DNA from 3 places in the Glutamicibacter sp. ZJUTW genome. Region 2 is predicted to be linked to each of the others. Evidence: riboswitches for the same ligand, from Rfam matches in the RefSeq annotation. Region 2 holds a riboswitch; each other region holds the start of a gene.
What was found. Region 2 has a riboswitch for thiamine pyrophosphate ahead of thiO (glycine oxidase ThiO). Riboswitches for the same ligand answer to the same signal wherever they lie in the genome.
Positions count from the first base shown of each region.

Region 1: another riboswitch for thiamine pyrophosphate. It lies ahead of thiM (hydroxyethylthiazole kinase); the one in region 2 lies ahead of thiO (glycine oxidase ThiO).
Region 3: another riboswitch for thiamine pyrophosphate. It lies ahead of thiC (phosphomethylpyrimidine synthase ThiC); the one in region 2 lies ahead of thiO (glycine oxidase ThiO).

Region 1 covers NZ_CP043624.1:47,837-53,903, forward strand. The annotation lists gene thiD (bifunctional hydroxymethylpyrimidine kinase/phosphomethylpyrimidine kinase) at 1-942, opposite strand, end outside; gene thiE (thiamine phosphate synthase) at 939-1,580, opposite strand; gene thiM (hydroxyethylthiazole kinase) at 1,573-2,367, opposite strand; TPP riboswitch at 2,357-2,451, opposite strand; gene F0M17_RS00255 (GntR family transcriptional regulator) at 2,486-2,854, opposite strand; gene F0M17_RS00260 (hypothetical protein) at 2,851-4,410, opposite strand; gene F0M17_RS00265 (aldehyde dehydrogenase family protein) at 4,470-5,903, shown strand; gene F0M17_RS00270 (amino acid permease) at 5,983-6,067, shown strand, end outside.
Region 2 covers NZ_CP043624.1:2,332,958-2,339,024, forward strand. The annotation lists gene typA (translational GTPase TypA) at 1-747, opposite strand, end outside; gene F0M17_RS10945 (GNAT family N-acetyltransferase) at 895-1,404, opposite strand; gene F0M17_RS10950 (ThiF family adenylyltransferase) at 1,498-2,643, opposite strand; gene F0M17_RS10955 (thiazole synthase) at 2,640-3,461, opposite strand; gene thiS (sulfur carrier protein ThiS) at 3,464-3,709, opposite strand; gene thiO (glycine oxidase ThiO) at 3,706-4,833, opposite strand; TPP riboswitch at 4,831-4,935, opposite strand; gene F0M17_RS10970 (GNAT family N-acetyltransferase) at 5,015-5,974, shown strand; gene F0M17_RS10975 (mechanosensitive ion channel) at 6,056-6,067, opposite strand, start outside.
Region 3 covers NZ_CP043624.1:2,490,457-2,496,523, reverse strand. The annotation lists gene thiC (phosphomethylpyrimidine synthase ThiC) at 1-1,323, opposite strand, end outside; TPP riboswitch at 1,319-1,426, opposite strand; tRNA gene F0M17_RS11800 (tRNA-Thr) at 1,704-1,775, opposite strand; tRNA gene F0M17_RS11795 (tRNA-Thr) at 2,327-2,398, shown strand; tRNA gene F0M17_RS11790 (tRNA-Met) at 2,446-2,522, shown strand; gene F0M17_RS11785 (GTP pyrophosphokinase family protein) at 2,616-3,392, opposite strand; gene F0M17_RS11780 (DUF2797 domain-containing protein) at 3,633-4,574, shown strand; gene F0M17_RS11775 (hypothetical protein) at 4,659-4,934, shown strand; gene F0M17_RS11770 (MaoC family dehydratase N-terminal domain-containing protein) at 5,036-5,482, shown strand; gene F0M17_RS11765 (MaoC family dehydratase) at 5,485-5,925, shown strand; gene F0M17_RS11760 (MFS transporter) at 5,928-6,067, shown strand, end outside.

The DNA of each region.
Region 1 (6,067 bases), 1.3 Mb from region 2:
GGCGTAGCGCTGCAGGTACAGGGCGTCCTGGGCCAGGTAGTACTCGAACTTCTCGCGTTCCAGGCTGCCGTCGGCCAGCTGCATGATGAACGCCAGCTCGTCGATGCCCGCACGCAGGTCCGCGATGTCCTCCCACCAGCCGTTCATCGGATCAGCGCCGGCGAAGAACCCGGCGAAGTGGTTGACCGGGCCGTGCCCGCTACCCACCTGCAGCTGGTCGGCCGCCGCAATTGCCGCCGACAGATACGCCTTGGACTGCTCCAACGCGGCGGTCCAGTCTCCGGTGGCCGCGAAGCGGGTGGCCAGGGCGCTGGAGAGGGTGCAGCCGGTGCCGTGGGTGTTCTTGGTGGCATGGCGCGCACCGTGCAGCTCGCAGAGCACCCCGTCCGCTGCTACCAGCGCGTCGGGGCAGTCCGCCCCGGCCAGATGCCCGCCCTTGGCCAGCACCAGGGCCTCGTGCTTGGCCGCCAGGCGCTGGGCCTGGCGCAGCACCTCGTCCCATGATGCGGCTACCGGCTCGCGCAGCAGGCTGGCCAGTTCCAGCAGGTTCGGGGTGATCACCGTGGCCCGGTCCAGCAGCGAATCGAGCGCCGCTTCGCCATCGAGCAGGCGGTCTCCGCTGGTGGCCACCATGACCGGGTCCAGGACTACCGGAGCATCCACGGTGTCCAGCCAGCCGGTGACTGCGCGGATCACCTCGGCGTTGGCGAGCATCCCGATCTTGATTGCATCGATGCGGATATCCGCGCTGATGGCTTCAAGCTGGGCGAGGACGAAATCGCCGCTGATCGCCTGCACCCCGGACACCCCATGGGTGTTCTGCGCGGTCAAGGCGGTGATCACGCACATTCCGTAGCCGCCGTTGGCGGCAATGGCCTTCAGATCCGCCTGGATTCCGGCGCCACCGGAAGGATCGGATCCTGCAATGGACAAGATGTTCATTTGGCGGCCTCCCATGCCGAAACGAGCTGCGCGCTGGCCTGCTGCGGATCCTCTGCATTGCAGATGGCGCGGACCACTGCCATGCCCGCTCCGCCGCCGGCACGGATGGCTGCCGCGTCCTCGTGGGTAATGGCGCCGATTGCCACGCAGGGCAGCGAGGCCAACGTCGTGGCACGCGCAAAGCCGTCGAGGCCCAGGGGAGTGGGATGGTCCTTCTTCGTCGGGGTGGCGCGGACGGCCCCCACACCGAGATAGTCGATGACCGCGGCGTCCTTGTTCGCCTGGGACAGTTGCTCATCGCTGGAAGCGCTCAGTCCGATGACGCCTTCGCCGATGATCTGCCGGGCCAACTGCACCGGCACATCCTTCTGCCCGATATGGATGCCGTTCACGGCTGCACCGGCAGCCCGCGCCGCGAGGTAGACGTCGATGCGGTCATTGATCAGCAACTGGGCCTTGCCCTCGGTGAGCTTGGCGGCCGCGCAGGCCAGCTCGAAGAATTCCCGGGCGGTTTCATCCTTGGCGCGCAGCTGGATCCACTGGATTCCTCCGGCGACGGCGCTTTCGATCACTTCCAGGGTGCTGCGCGGGGTGCAGCTGGCAGTATTGGCTACTAGGTAGGCTCCGTAATCATGCATGGTTCAGTTCCTCGTGCTTCAAAGTCTTAAGTTCTTCTGGATCGGTTGCGGACAGCGCATCAATGAATGCGACGGCGAAGCTGCCCGGACCTGTGCTGTTCTCCAGGGCCTTTTCGGCGGCCAGCCCGTAGAAGCCGTGGGCCGCGATGGCGGCCTCGAACGGGTCATTGTGGACCGCAATCATGCCGGCGCAGAACGCGCCCAACGCGCAGCCGCCGCCGGTGATCCGCGTCAAGCCGATGCCGTTGGTGTGCACCAGGACTGTCCGCGCGGCATCGATGATGGCATCGGACTGGCCGGAAATGGCCACCACGCAGTCATGCTGCTGGGCCAGCTCGCGTCCAGCCGCCAAGGCGGCAGAGACGTCATCCAAGGCATCGACACCGCGTGAAACCGATTGCCGTCCGGCCAGGGCCAGGATTTCCGAGGCGTTGCCGCGAATCAGGGCCGGGCGTTGCCTGGCAATGCGCCGCGCGAAATCCGTGCGCACCGGCAGGGCGCCGACCGCTACCGGATCAAGGATCCACGGGGTGCCTGCTGCGCTCGCCGATTGCACGGCTTCTTCCATGGCGGCCAGCTGCTCGGTGCTTGGAGTTCCCAGATTCACCAAGACGGCGGAAGCCGCCTTTGCGAAGGGGCCGGCCTCTCCGGGCAGATCCGTCATGGCCGGGGACGCGCCGGATGCCAGCAGGACATTGGCGGTGAAATTTGCTACGACGGTGTTGGTCAGGCAGAAAACCAAAGGTGATTGTTGCCGGTATTCTTGGGCAACTGCATGCAAAGCCATGCGACATCCCTCCGCTAGCGTGAACTAGATCAGGTTCAACGGGTCTCATCTCAGTCGGTTGTTCCGACACCCCGTGTCACTGCCATAGAGCGTACGCACAAGCGGTTCCGAGGACAAGTTACTTACGCTCGCGCCGCGCCACCAAGGCCTTGAGCGTGGCCGCATCGACCTGCTGGGCGGCTGCCAGCGCCCAGAGGTGATCCACCGCGGCCAGCAGGTCTTCGCTGGCATCCACCGGCCGAAGCCGTTCGTTGACCACTGTGCCGGCCCGCCGCCGGGAGGTGATCAGACCTTCGGCTTCCAGTTCCTTGTAGGCGCGCGCTACCGTTCCGGCAGCAACGCCGAGGTCGGTGGCCAGTGCGCGCACGGTGGGCAGCTTGCTGCCTGCGGGCAATTCTCCCAGGGTGATCAGCGAGGCGATCTGCAAGCGGATCTGCTCGTAGGGTGCAGTGGCCGCCGCGAGGTCGACACTGATTTGTGTGCTCATGATGCTGCTGTCGGCTGCTGTGCACGCACCATCGCGGTACCAGGACGCTCCAGGAAAATCACCGCTGGGACAACGAAGACCAGAAGTGCAAACAGCCCCAGGCCCGCCGGGAATCCGTAGCCAATCAGCAGCATGGCAAGCACAGCGCTGGTGGCAACGCGCATCGAACGCAGCTCCAGAACCCGGCGATACCAGATTTCCTCGGCTGGCGAGACTGCCCAGGGAATAATTGCCCGGCGGGAGAACCAGGTGAAGCCCATATGCGCCGCCGCAAGCAGCAGCAACAGCCCGATGACTAGTCCCCGGTTCGGAGGAGCGAACCCCCAAAGCGTCTCCAGCGGTGGATCCAATAGCAGGTAAGCGCAGATGGCAACCAGCAAGCCAGCGGCGATGTAGGACCACAAGGGCAGGGGTGCATGATGCTTTGGTGCTGCACTCGCCTGCCGAGCCACCCTGCTGGCGTAGCCCAGATACAGCGTATTGAGCACGATGTAGAGCAATGCCGCACCGGCAAAGAGCACCAGGATCCACGTAGTTCGTTCATTGGTCGGCATCCGGAATTCCTCATCCACGGGCAGGAATGACCAGCCGATGGCAACGGCGAGCAATGCAAGGGTAGCCGTGGTGTATTGCAATGCGAAGAGCTGATCTCGCAAGCGCGAGAAGGCGGTCCGTTCCCTGGTGGTGGAGTGAGCCGAGAATGTGGTGCGCGGACCCCAGAAGAACAGCGTAAGAGCCACCGCAAGGGCGCCATAGTTCAATAACTCGTACGGTCCACCGGTTGAATAGCCTTGCGAGTAATTGGCCACCGATACGCAAAATGCCAGCAGCACGATACCGGTATTGCGCAGCAACCGGTTGAGCCATACCGTGCGCAAGGCCTGGTTGTCTTCGGCGGTGATGCCGGCCAAGGGGCGCCGGTTCAGGATCACTGCTGCAATCACCCCGGCGGCCACGACGATACCTGCCAGAGCCACGATGAAGACCGGGAGCATTTGGTTTCCGGGCAGCAGGCCATCGGTTGGGCCCGCAGAGGTGTAGGAGTAGCTGCCATCAGAATCGAACATAGTGGTTTCCGACTCTGGGATGCCAACGCTCCCTTCGACGCGGGAAGCAGGCCACAGCAATCCCACCGCGGTCAGCAGCAACAGCGCGACGAAAATCCCCAGGGACTTCGGGAACGGCGTCGCCAGGGTGCGCGCCTCCAGTGAGGCGGTGCGCACCGGCTGGAGTTCCTTGGGCCAGGTGAACAAGCCAATGAGGTAAACGAGAAGAATCCAGATTCCCGGCGAGAGAGCTGCAGCGAAAACCGAACTCGAATCGGTCCCGTTCATGGGAATGCGCCACGTCTGAGGCAGATCCCACGAAGTCGAAGCGAAGAATGCGATCAATGCGCACCAGAATGAGTGCGACTGGGCGCGGACGATAGCCGGTGCCTCACGCCGATGCGCCACGGAGCGCAACCACAGGTATATGACTGCGCCAACGAAAGCGATGGATATGGCGCTCGCCGGGATCTGGCTCATGGCCATTAATGTATCAACTATTTGATACATATTGAATCCCTTCGCGAATTAATCAGTGAATATCCGCCTCGTTGCCGTACGCTCAAAACATGGGTCTGTTTACTTCCACGCCGTTGCCCGAACCGGTCGGCGATTCCGCACCTCCGGTGGACGAGCATCCATCGCGCATTGCAACAGTTCTGAGCCATTTGCGGCGTTCTGCTGACACCCGGATCACGCATCCGCGACGCTTCCGCCTGCAGCAGCTCAAGGCCCTGGAAAAGATGCTCGACGAGCATCTGGAAGACTTCGTCCAGGCCCTGGCTGAAGACCTGGGCAAGAGCGCCACCGAGGCCAAGTTCTCCGAGATCGACGTGGTGCGCGCAGAAATAGATTTCGCCCAACGCCACCTCGCTGAATGGATGGATTCCACCAGCGTCAAAGTTCCGCTGGCCCTGCAGCCGGCCATGGCCAAGGTTGAGCCGCGTCCGCTGGGCGTCGTGCTGATTATCGGCGCCTGGAACTACCCGGTCCAGCTGGTACTCGCACCGCTGGTCGCGGCCATTGCCGCCGGCAACGCCGCGGTGATCAAGCCATCCGAGCTGGCTCCGGCCACCTCGGGCGTCTTGGCCAAGTTCCTCCCGGTCTACCTGGATGAACGTGTTTATGCGGTCGTTGAGGGAGGAGTGGACACATCCACCGAGCTGCTTGCCGCCCGCTGGGACCATATCTTCTACACCGGCGGTGAACGCGTGGCCAAGATCGTGGCTGCCGCGGCGGCAAAGCACCTGACGCCAACCACTTTGGAATTGGGCGGAAAATCGCCGGCCGTGGTGGAAAACGATTCGCTGGCTTCGGCAAAGCGCCTCGCCTATGCCAAGTTCATGAATTCCGGTCAGACCTGCGTGGCCCCGGATTATGTCTTGAGCATTGGGGACTCCACTGAGCTCATCCAGCGTCTGGGCCAGGCCATCACCAGCTTCTACGGCAAGGAGCCGTTGACCCACCCGGACTACGGCCGCATCGTCAGCCGCAAGCACTTCGACCGGCTGTTGTCGATGTTCGAGCAGGGCGAGGTGGTTTTCGGGGGCGAATATGACGAGGAAACACTGCGCATCGCACCGAGCATCATGCGCAATCCAGATCTTGAAGGAAGCTTGATGACCGAGGAGATATTCGGTCCAATTCTTCCAGTGATCGAGGTGGAAAGCTTCGAGGAGGCCCTCGAATTCATCGCCCGGAGGCCGTCTCCGCTGGCTGCCTACCTGATGAGCGAAAGCCCGCGGCTGCAGTCGATCTTCTCCGACCGGGTGCGCGCCGGCTCAATCGTGCATAATGCCCCGCTGGTCCAGATGGTCGTTCCAACCCTGCCTTTTGGCGGCATCGGACCGAGCGGGATGGGGGCCTACCATGGCAGGCACGGATTCGAGCGGCTTTCGCAGATGCGCTCTGAACTCAACAAAACGACGGTAGTTGACACCCTGAGCGCAATATATCCTCCGTATTCATGGGCTAAGCGAAAGATTATTGATCGCTTACTGTAGCGCGGTTCATAGCGTTGTGGCTTGTCAGGGTGCTTGGATTGATAGGTTGGAAATTTTCAAGCATCAGGAGATGTAACGCATGACTGAGCCCGCACCGTCCCAAGACGGTCTGAAGCGTGGCCTCAAAGCTCGCCATATGCAGATGATTGCCATTGGCGGCTCGA
Region 2 (6,067 bases):
AAGACGGCCGAGGAATGGCGAAGCGTCAAGGTTGGTGACGTGGGCCTGCAGGACTTCACCCTCGGTATAGGTCGGCGCAGGAACGTGCTTGATGATGGTCTCGAACAGCGGCTCAAGATCTTCGTTGTCAGGCAGTGTGCCGTCAACTGGCTGGTTCATCGATGCGTAGCCGGCCTTGCCCGAAGCGAAGACCACGGGAACGTTCAAGATGGCATCCAGATCCAGGTCCGGAGCTTCGTCAGCCAGGTCGGAAGCCAGGCCGAGCAGCAGATCCATGGAGTCGGAGACGACGCCGTCGATGCGGGCATCGGCGCGGTCGGTCTTGTTGACCACGATGATCACTGGCAGGTTGGCGCCAAGCGCCTTGCGCAGCACGAAGCGGGTCTGCGGCAGCGGACCCTCGGATGCGTCGACGAGCAGGACAACGCCGTCGACCATGGACAGGCCGCGTTCAACCTCGCCACCGAAGTCGGCGTGGCCCGGGGTGTCGATGATGTTCATGGTCATCTTCTTGCCCTCGGCCGCTGGGCCGCTGTAGAACACGGTGGTGTTCTTGGCAAGAATGGTGATGCCCTTCTCGCGTTCCAGCTCACCTGAGTCCATCACGCGGTCTTCGGTTTCACCATGGCTGTCGAATGCGCCGGTCTGCTGGAGCATGGCGTTGACCAGGGTGGTCTTGCCGTGGTCAACGTGCGCCACAATGGCTACATTGCGAAGTTCATCGCGAGTAATGGTGTTTGCTGACATGCGTGAAGGCTCACTTCCGCTCGAGAATTTGGGTCTGTGGAGTCGGGGCCAAAGTCGACCCAACAATCCAGTTTACGCTCTCGAGACTAATAGTCTGTTGATCTGTGTCAGAACATACAGGAATTTCATGTACCGGTCGCGAGAAATTCAGCGGATCGACTGGGTAGGTATCCAAAAACGCAGCGTGCCGGCGCCATGGCTGGCTTCAATTTCCGGAAGCTTGGCGTCCAGCAATCCGCCGCATTTTTCAATGGTCGATCTTGAACCGATGTTATCGGAAGCACAGGTAACCAGAGCGCGCTCAATTCCTGATTCGCGCAGTTCCTGCAATCCGAATCTGCACAGTTGCTGTGCCACACCACGGCGACGATACTCGGGAACTACACCATAGCCGATATGCCCGCCGTAATGAAGCAGGCCCTCGTTGAGCTCATACCTCACAGATACACGGCCCACCAGTTCCCCGTCGTCGAAGGCGGCAAACAGCGCCGAGCGAACCCATCCTTCGGGGATGTGCTCGCCACGGCGCCCTGCCTTCATCCGGTAGGCATAGTCCTCCCAAGCCTCAGCGGAAGTCCAGGTGGGCAAGAACTCGAAATCATCGCCAAGCATCAAATGATGGGCATCGATTGCCTGCTGTTCGTCGCCGATTTCCAATTCACGGATCTCCAGCGCAATTCCCATAGCCATGGCGCAAGTATGCCAGAGCTGGGCCGGCTCCAAGAAGCGCAGGCACTGCAAGGCCGGGCGCTAGTAGGCCACCTGCTGCCCCTGAACCTGCCTGGCCCATTCCACGGTGCCGCCGCTGAGGCTGTACACCTGGACGGCTGGCTGCAGATCCGGCCTGGCAATCCGCGCCGCCCGCTGTGAACGGACACCCGTTTTGCAGACGAACACGACCGCCGAGGCACCCTGCGCGAGCCCTCCCAGTCCTTGTTCTTCCAGTTGCGCGAGCGGGAGGGGCTGGCTGTGCGGGATCGCAATGATCTCGCGTTCCCAGGCTTCACGCACATCCACCAGCAGCACCGGTTCCTCCGCTTCAAGGTCCGCCAGTTGCTCAACGGAAATTTCCGGAACATGCCCATCGACAGCGCAGGACGCTGGCTGGTACTCGCCCAGCCGGCTCACCGGTTCGCGTTGCGGGTCCCTGGCAAAATTGAGTGTTCGCACACTGGCTGCCCGTGCATCGTAGAGCCAAAGTTTTCCGCTGAGCGTGGTGCCGATTCCAGTGATGAGCTTCAGGGCCTCGGTGCACATCACCGAGCCGATGACGCCGCACAGGGCGCCAAAGACCCCGCCCTCGGCGCAGCTGGGCACGGAGTCCGCATCAGGGATTTCAGGGAAAAGATCGCGCAGCATCGGACCGGTGCGCGGGTCGAAGACGGACACCTGCCCGGAGAATTGGAACAGCGTCCCCCAGACCAGTGGGGTGCCGGTGATTTCTGCGGCGTCGTTGGACAGGTAGCGCGTGGCGAAGTTGTCGCTGCCGTCGATGACCAGGTCGTAGTCGCTGAAAAGTGCCACTGCGTCGGTCTCATCCAGTTTGCCATCCACGGCGATAACCCGGACATTCCGGTTCTGCTCGTGGGCCATCCGGCGGACCGATTCCACCTTCAAGCGGCCTACGTCCTGTTGCCTGTGCATGGTTTGGCGTTGCAGGTTGGACAGTTCAACCGTGTCGTGGTCCACGACCCCGAGGGTGCCGATCCCCGCGGCGACCAGGTAGCTGGCAATGGGGCTGCCCAGTCCCCCGGCTCCGATTACCAGCACCTTGGCATTGGCGATCCTGCGTTGCCCTTCTTCGCCGACGCCGGGAAGCGACAGATGCCGGGAATAACGCGCCAATTCTTCCGGTGCCAGCTCCGGCCCCGGGGCTACCAATGCTGACTGGTTCACGAGAAGTCACCGACCAGGGTCTGCATCATGCCTTCGGTGGGCGAGGATGCCAGGGCGGTGTCGCGGCGCGGGATCCGGCCCGCGAGCCGTGCGGCTCGTCCTGCACGCACCGCATCCTTCATGGCCATCGCCATCAGCGGCGCGTTGTGCGCCCGGGTCACCGCACTGGCCAGCAGCACGGCATCGCAGCCGAGCTCCATGGCCAGGGCGGCGTCAGAGGCGGTGCCGACTCCGGCATCCAGGATGACCGGCACCTGGGCCCGGGAGACGATGGTGGAAATATTGTGCGGGTTCAAGATGCCCAGGCCGGATCCGATTGGTGCGCCGGCTGGCATGATGGCCGCAACACCGGCGTCCTGGAGGCGCTGGGCAAGGGCAGGATCATCGTTGGTGTAGGCGAAGACCTGGAATCCGTCGGCGACCAGCTGTTCGGTGGCAGCGTGCAGCTCCAGCGGATCAGGCAGCAACGTGTGCTCGTCCGCAATCACTTCGAGCTTGATCCAGTTCGTTTCCAGCGCTTCGCGGGCCAGGTGCGCGGTGAGGATCGCGTCGCGGGCGGTGAAGCATCCAGCGGTATTCGGCAGCGCAATCACGTTGTTGCGCTGCAGCAAGTCATACACGTTGGACTCGCCTGCCGCCGAAAAGTGTCGGATGGCCACGGTAGTCAGTTCGGTTCCAGAGGCCTGCAATGCGCTTTCCAGGGTGGTCAGCGAACTCGCTCCCCCGGTGCCGAGGATCAAGCGCGAAGACAAGGTGCGTCCTGCAACCTGGAATGGATCGCTGTTGATGTCCAGTTCGGTGATGTTTTGCGTGTCCACGCCTAGCCTCCCTGGGCTGCGGTAACGAGTTCGATGCTGTGCCCTTCGGCCAGCGTGTAGCTGTTCCAGGCGCTGCGCGGGATGACAGCGCCATTGACCGCGGCGGCTATTCCAAGCTTGCTGCCGTCCACGGCCGCCGAGTTGCTATCCAGATCCTTGCCGATCTGCATGCTGATGAATTCGCGAAGGGTGATTCCTTCGTCCAGGTTCAGTTCCCGGGAATTGAACTTGATGCCAATGCTTTTCATGGGTGCTGCTCCGTTCGGTGGGTGGTCTGGGTTGCTGTGGCGAAGCGGTGTGGATTCACAGCCTGATGCAACGGATGGGTTTCAGGGCCGTGAATGAGATCAGCGGTGAGTGTTGCGCCCAGCGGAGCCAGCAGCACTCCGTGCCGGGAGTATCCGGTGCTAAGCACCAGGCCCGGGTCAATGCGCCCCAGCAGCGGACGGTCATCGGGAGTGGCGGGACGGGCCCGGGCAGTTGCCTCGTTCAGCGTGCAGTCGCTGATGCCGGGTATGAGCTTTCGCGCATTGTCCAGCAGCAAATGCATGGCTCCGATGTTCACTGCAGGCTGGCGGTCTTCCCGGACGCTGGCTCCGAGCACGAGGCTGCCGTCCTTTCTCGGCACGAGATACACCGGCTCCCGGTGCACGATGCCGCGGATGGTCCGGGTGATCAATGGCGGACCGGCTGGCCCCTGGATCCGGAGAATATCTCCGTATACGGGGCGCACCGGCACCCGGTCCAGGCCGTCAATGGTGCCCAGTCCGGTGGCCACGATGGTTTGATCCGCTTCGAGGATCTTGCCCGATGCGGTGCGTACCGCGTTGGTTCGGCTCCCGTCGCCCACCAGCGCCTGCGCCCGCTCCTCGATCAGGCGGCCACGCAGGTGATCAAGCAGGATTTTGACGACTGACCGTGGGTCGACTTGGTGGTCATCTTGGCATAGGACTGCGCCTGCTATATTCGCGGCCAAGGCTGGTTCGAGTTTGCGGGCTTGGCTGGGCAAGAGCTTTTCCGCTGACAGGCCGAGGGAAGCTTGCAGTTCGGCCAGCTCATGCAGGGCTTCGCGGTCAGCCGGTTCGGCCGCGACGACGAGGGTTGAGTTCTGCAGGTAGTCCGGGCGTTGCCCGGTCACGGATTCGATGCGCTCAATGAACTTTGGATAGGCGGCATTCGAGGCGGCAAGCAGCTCGTGAAGCGGGCCATGGCCCCAGACCGTTTCAGCTGCCGGGGCCAGCATTCCGGCTGCCGCGTAGCTTGCACCTTGGCCTGGTGCTGGATCGATGAGGGTGGCAGTATGTCCCCGTGATTCCAGTTCGAACGCAACTGACAGGCCGATGATTCCGGCGCCAACAATATTCACATGCACGAGAGCACGCATCCTTCCTACGGCGGCATGACCCGCATCAGGTGTAGCGGTCGGCTCGGTGCCCTCTCAGCCTGGTCGATTCAGGCTCCCGCGGAGTACTGCGATTATAGGCATGATCCAGCTCATAAAGTCGAACTGGAGCAACCGCAGCTCCGTCATCTTCTGTGATGTACTAGTTGACATGGCATCTCATGACTTCCCCCGCGTGCTTCCCCAGGGATCTGCGTTGTCCAACACGATCATTTCGTTGGAGCAGGAGCTCTTGGAAACCAGCCAGCGCCATAGCCGAGGGCAATTGGAACGGTACTTGCATCCGCAGTTCTCCGAAGTGGGTGCCAGCGGCCGTGTCTACGATCGCGAGTCGATCATTGCCCAGCTGGCCCAGGAGCCGGAACGGGATTCCGGATCTCGGGAAGTCGGCAGCCCCGTGGCAATCCAGGTTGCCGATCAAGCGGTGCTTCTGCGCTGGAGGTTGCTATCGGGATCCGCCAGCGAGCGCAGTTCGCTGTGGATCCATGAGCAGGATCGCTGGCAGCTGTTCTTCCATCAGGGCACGCCCGCTGCGCGGCAGCTTTCTTTTGCAGAACCGAACAAGGCCGCATTAGTCGACGACGATTTCTCGGTTCGCAGGCTGCGCCAATCGGATGCCGAAGCTGTTTTCGAAGCCTTTTCCTCCAATGCCGATATGGATCGCCAAGGAGATGCCGACACTCCGGAAAAGGCCGCATCGTACGTGCGTGCCCTGATGGAGGCCGGCGAACGGCAGCAGGCTTTGGCCGTCGCCTATCGAGACCGGCTGGTCGGTTTGGTCTGCGGTACTGTCGATCCAGCCAATCAGAACGCATGGGTTTGGTATTGGATGAACCAGGACTACCGCGGGAGGTCTCTGGCCACTCGCGCAGTGGCTACTTTGGTGAACCACCTGTTTGGCGAGCTCGGTTTGTACCGTTTGGAACTAGGTCTTCGGGCGAACAATCCTGGATCGAAGCGTGTTGCCGAATGCAACGGGTTCCTGCGAGAGGGTGTCGAGCGCGGTAAGTTCCTGGTTGCTGGAGAACGCGTTGACGTGTACGCCTACGCGCGGTTGCGGACTGATCAGGTCCCCGACGTAGTGCCGTTGCCGTGGAGCACGCAGCCGTAGCTTGGCGGGCAACAAAAAGTCGCGGAATCCGGTTTCGGGTTCCGCGACTTTTTATCTGTCCCTCAGGTTTAGTGATATTGGCTAGATGCCTGG
Region 3 (6,067 bases), 160 kb from region 2:
ATGCTCCTTGGGGGTGACATAGCAGAGCATCGCGGTACCGTAGCGGGCAATCTCCGTGGCGCCGATGGCGCTGGTGATGTGGTCGTAGCCCGGCGCAATATCGGTAACCAGCGGGCCCAGGGTGTAGAACGGGGCCCCGTCGCACAATTCCTGCTGGCGCTCCACATTCTCGCGCACCAGATGGAAGGGGATATGCCCCGGGCCCTCGACCATCACCTGCACATCGTACTGCCAGGCGCGCTTGGTCAGCTCGGCCAGGGTATCCAGCTCGGCGAATTGCGCTGCGTCGTTCGCATCCGCGATGGAGCCCGGGCGCAGCCCGTCGCCCAGCGAGAAGGCCACGTCGTACTGAGCGAAGATCTCGCACAGCTCATCGAAGTGGGTGTAGAGGAAATTCTCCTGGTGGTGCGCCAGGCACCATCCGGCCATGATGGAGCCGCCGCGCGAGACCATGCCAGTGACCCGGTTGGCGGTCAGCGGGATGTAGCGCAGCAGCACACCGGCATGGATGGTCATGTAATCCACGCCCTGCTCGCACTGCTCGATGACGGTGTCGCGGAAAATCCCCCAGGTCAGCTTGTTGGCTTCGCCATTGACTTTCTCCAGCGCCTGGTAGATCGGCACGGTGCCGATGGGCACGGGGGAGTTGCGGATGATCCATTCGCGGGTGGTGTGAATGTCCTCTCCGGTGGACAGGTCCATCACCGTGTCGGCACCCCATTTGGCGGCCCACTGGAGCTTGGAGACCTCTTCAGCGATGGAGCTGGTCACCGCCGAGTTGCCGATATTCGCATTGATCTTGACCAGGAACGCCTTGCCGATGATCATCGGTTCGGATTCCGGATGGTTGATGTTTGCCGGGATGATGGCTCGTCCGGCGGCGAGCTCGCTGCGCACCAGCTCGACATCGCATTCCTCGCGCAGCGCCACATAGCGCATTTCCGGGGTGATGACCCCGGCGCGCGCATAGTGCATTTGCGTCACGCGGGCTCCTCCAACGGCCCGCAGCGGAGGGGCCGAACGTCCAGCCCATTCCGCGCTGGCCGTGCCGCGGCGGACCGCTGAGCGCCCGTCGTCGTGCAGATTGCGCTCGCGGCCGGCATAGGTTTCCACATCCCCGCGCTCCCGGACCCATCGCTCGCGGAAGGGTGGCAAGCCCTGGGTCGGTTCGCTTCCCGGTCCGCTGGTGCGATACACCGACAGCGGCTCGTTGGGCTTTCCATTGGGGGAGTCTGCCAGATGGATCTGCGTGACGGGAACAGAAATTCCCGCAGATTCGCGGTAGGCAAGGGTGTGGGCAGGGTGCTGTTCAAATTGTTCCACTTGGAAACTCACTTCCTTCGCCGGCATTACCCGGACAGGTTCAACGGTCGCGGACGGCGATAGCCCGATCTCAGCCCTTGCCAGGGCACCCGTGTGGTCGCGAACAACTTAGCACGCTTGGGAGGAGGAAACGCAAATCCAGTGGTCAGAACAGTGACATCAAGTCAGGATGCGGGCACTGGCCCCGGCGGCAGGAGATAGTTTCTGGAAGCGATCAGTCTCTTGCGGCGCGAATCCGGAATCTGGGAAAAAGGGCGTGGCAGATAACTGGCGAAGCAGCGCGGGCGCAGGCTGAAGCGATGGCCGCGCGATGGGGCACTGAGAGCGGTAGATAAACGAAAAGAGAAGCAATCTGGAACCAGATTGCTTCTCTCATTTCGAGCCCCCTGCCGGAATCGATCCGGCGACCTCGTTCTTACCAAGAACGCGCTCTACCACTGAGCTAAGGGGGCAACAGGTAAATACTTTACACAGGTTTTCGAGGTTTGCAAAATCTGCCGGGGATTTGTTGCTGACATCACAATGTTCCTAATCAAGGCGGAAATGGAGGTCGGTGAACCTAGGGGGATTCTGTGCCCGCAATAGCTTGCCTTCATGCCACTGAATTCCGGTTGCCGCACGTGGTGGAGAGTTCACCCACCGGATGTCGCGCACCCAGCCGGATGTCGCGCACCCTTCCGGACGACCCGTGGCCCTGGAGTTCGGGGGCAGGGGGAGTGTTCTCTTCTGGAGTATTTGTGTTGGAGGATTTGCCGGCTACCTCAAGGGAATTCGGCGCGGAACTCTATCCTGTAAGCCTGAGCGAAGCGGCGATTGACCGCGAGGGGCAACCCAGTGAGCATCGTCACCAGAACACTTTTTGTCCCAGCCTTCGTCCCTGATTGCCTTCAAGGTCTGGCTAAAACCGTTTTGACTAGCAGTTTTATGGAAATCCCCGTGCGCTTTCCAGATCGGTTTGCCGATTTTTCTTTGCCGGGAAATGCGTGTAGAGTATTTACTCGTTGCCCCCTTAGCTCAGTGGTAGAGCGCGTTCTTGGTAAGAACGAGGTCGCCGGATCGATTCCGGCAGGGGGCTCTGAGTGAGAAGCTTTCTTGGCTTCTACTGGATTGTTTCTCACTTGTGGCGGCGTAGCTCAGCTGGTTAGAGCGCACGACTCATAATCGTGAGGTCCCGGGATCGAGTCCCGGCGCCGCTACCAAATCAAAGATCCTCAGCTTCGGCTGAGGATCTTTTTTGGTTTCCGGGTTCGAAACGGTCTTCAGCGGACCTTGAGCGCTAAAGCCATTAAGGCTTAGTTGTCGGCACACTTTTCGGGGCCTCTGGTGCTGGCTTGCTGTGCCAGCGACAGCAGTCCTTGGAAGGCCTTCGTATCGAAAGTCGCCTCGTGGCCTGCTTGGTCATTGGCATCATGGCCGTGTACTTCGGTATGCAACCGTTGCATTTGCATATCGAGTTTCGTTGCAACAGCTGCCGCATCGGCGAGCTCCTGTACCAGATGCTCTGGAACCTCGCCCTCGTACTTGTAGAAAATCTTATGTTCCAGGCTTGCCCAGAAGTCCTGGGCGATGGTGCGGATCTGCAACTCCACTACAACGTCGACAGGGCCGTCGGACAAGAAGACCGGAATTTGCACAATCGCATGAACACTTTTATAGCCGCTAGGCTTCGGGTTCTTGATGTAATCCTTGATCTGGATGACCTTCAGGTCATTTTGAGCGGTCAAGGTGTTCAGGACCTTATAGATGTCCTTGACGAAACTGCAGGTGATGCGCACACCCGCAATATCGCTGAGGTTCTCGCGTATGGCAGTAAGAGACGGTGCGATATTCCGGCGGGCAACCTTGCGCATGATGCTCTCCGGAGTTTTCACCCGGGAACTGACATGTTCGATTGGATTGTATTTGTGCAAGTACAAGAACTCTTCGCGCAAGATCGAGACCTTGGTCAGTACTTCGTCCACCGCAAACTGGTATTCCATCATGAAGCGCTGGAAATCATGGTGGAAGGCCTTCGTCAATCGCTGCAACTCAGCCGGGGAAGGGGTAGTTCCAGCAGCTGAGATTGCCACTGCACGCGTCTCGTCATCAAATGGGACAGAAATCCTGGATCACCTCAACAGATTGTGGCCCGGCCCGCGGTACGTTTCCGGTGCAGGTTCAGCCTACGGGCATCTCCTAAGAATTAGGTCAGAACCAATCGGGAATTTGTTCAGCTAACTTTCGGACTTTGTGTATCGGCCAACCTGTCCGCCGGACCTGGCCATCTGCGGTGAACTATCGTTGGGAGGGGAAACTTCAGAAAGGTCCTGATGGAATTCGCTTCAGCTACCCGGCAGCTATGCCACGGCATCAGCTTCGCAGAACATGAACCCGCCCCGATGCTCCGGCTGCGCAGCGGCGAAACCTGGGGTACCGAGTACCTGGAAGCGGGGCGTTCACTGGCCCTGGAGATCGGAGAACTGAAGTTCTGCCTGGGCTACATCACGATGAAGGCCGACGGCTCGCGCAATACGCTGCCGTGCCCCAAGAACCAGGCCCTGCGCACCGGTACCCAATGCGAGAGCTGCCGCCGGCTGGACCAGTCGAAGTTCATGCACCATTTCCACAAGACCGGCGAAGCCCCCGAAGGCCTTCGCAAGTACCTGGAACAGCCGCACTTCTTGTATATAGCCAGCTTCGCCCACGGCGCGACTAAGGTCGGCACCACCTCGACCAGTAGCAAGTGGACCCGGCTGGCGCAGCAGGGCGCGGTCATTGCGCGTTATGTCGCCCGCGCCAACGACGGGGCGGCCATCCGGGTGCTCGAAGACCTGGTCACCGAGCATGTGGGCCTGAGCCAGCAGGTGAGGCAGAAGTCCAAGGTCAAGGGCTTGGCTAGCTGGGAACTGGACTACGCCCAGCTTGATCAGATCAACGCCGACGCAGCAGGCAGGGCCCGGGACTTCCTCGGCGCGCAGCGGGGCTTGGAGGCCTACGGCGTGCAATTGCGCGACGAGCTGTGGGAGCAGCCGGCTTTCGCCCGCCCAGTCATTGGCGCCTGGGATGCGCATGCGCTGCATGCCTGGACCACGGCCCTGCCCGGAAGCACCGTGAACCTGCGCATCCGCGGCGTGCTGGGACAGAGCATCCTCGTCGACAGCGGCGATGGCACCACCCTGCGCGTGCTGGATGCCGCCGAGCTGAAAACCCGCGAGGTCGCGGTGGTGGAGCAGCGCGGGGACTTCAAGGAAGAGCAATCCGCCTTGTTCTGAGACCAGAATGCTGTCGGGGGAGTCACGCGGAAATGCCCCGGCGGCAATGAGCGCTCCCGGCCCGGGCTGAACTAGACTTGAGCCATGACCAACACTCCTTGGGAATCCGCCTCGCCGCGCTACAAGAAGCTCGTCTTCGCCGCCATGGGCATCATGGGCGTGGGCATCATCCTGGCCATCATCGGCGCCAACATTCCGTCCCTGCCCACGGTCTACACCGCGATCGGCATCATGGTCATCGGCATGCTCTGCCACATCGCCAGCCTGGTTGTCCGGGCCAAGGACGCACGCCAGTGGCGCATCGAGAATGGCCTTGCCGCACCACGGACCAACAAGCGCCCCTCCGACGGGCAGAACTAGGCTCCCGCAAGAATTCCACAGTGTGACCGGGCAGCTGCGCCCGGATTTCTTATCCGGCGGCATCCACGCCCGGCCACGTCCAACAACGTTCAGGAGAACCCATGGGCATCAACCCTGACCTGGTAGGGCGCATCTACCCTGCCGGCGAGTCCTACCAGGTAGGCCGCGAGAAGATCCGCGAATTCGCCGCCGCCACCAAAGCCGCCAACCGGGCGCACTACGACGTGCAGGCAGCCCGCAAGCTGGGCTACAGCGACGTTGTCGCCCCGCCGACCTTCGCAATCATCATCGCACAGCGGGCCGATGCGCAGCTGATCTCCGACCCGGCCAGCGGCATCGACTTCTCCCGCGTGGTGCATGCCGACCAGCGATTCACCCACCACCGACCGATCGTGGCGGGTGATGAACTGCTCGCCGAGCTCTACGTGGACCAGGTCCGCGAGATGGGCGCCGGCGCGATGATCACCACCCGCGCCGAAATCACCACCGCGGCCGGCGAGAAGATCGCCACCACCGTTTCATCGCTACTGGTACGAGCTGAGGACTAAGCATGATTGAATTCGACAGCCTCGAAAAGGGACAGGTCATTGGATCGCACACGGTGCAGGTCAACCGCGCGGACCTGGTTCGCTATGCCGGAGCTTCGGGCGACTTCAACCCGATCCACTGGAATGAGCGCTTCGCCAAGGAGGTGGAACTGCCTTCGGTGATCGCCCATGGCATGTTCACCATGGGTTCGGTCATCGACCTGGTCTCGCAATGGGTAGGGAACCCGGGCGCCATCATCGACTACCAGACCCGCTTCACCAAGCCGGTCGTCGTCGAGGACCCGGAAGGCTCCAACCCATCGGAGCATGAAGGCACCACCATCTCGGTGGAAGGCAAGGTCGGCGCCTTGGACGCCGAAGCCCGCACCGCCCGCATCGACTTGGCAGTCTCGGCCGATGGAGCCAAGGTGCTGCTCAAGTGCCAGGCAGTGGTGCAGCTCTAGGCATGCAGCTTCCAGGTGATGCGCAGCGGCCGGCAACCCAGTGGCGCAATGCGCTGATGGCCGCCTACCTGGCCAGCGGCCTGCTGATCTCGGCCCTGGTCTCGCGCTTGCCGGCGGTGCGCGACGCCCTGGCGCTGGACCA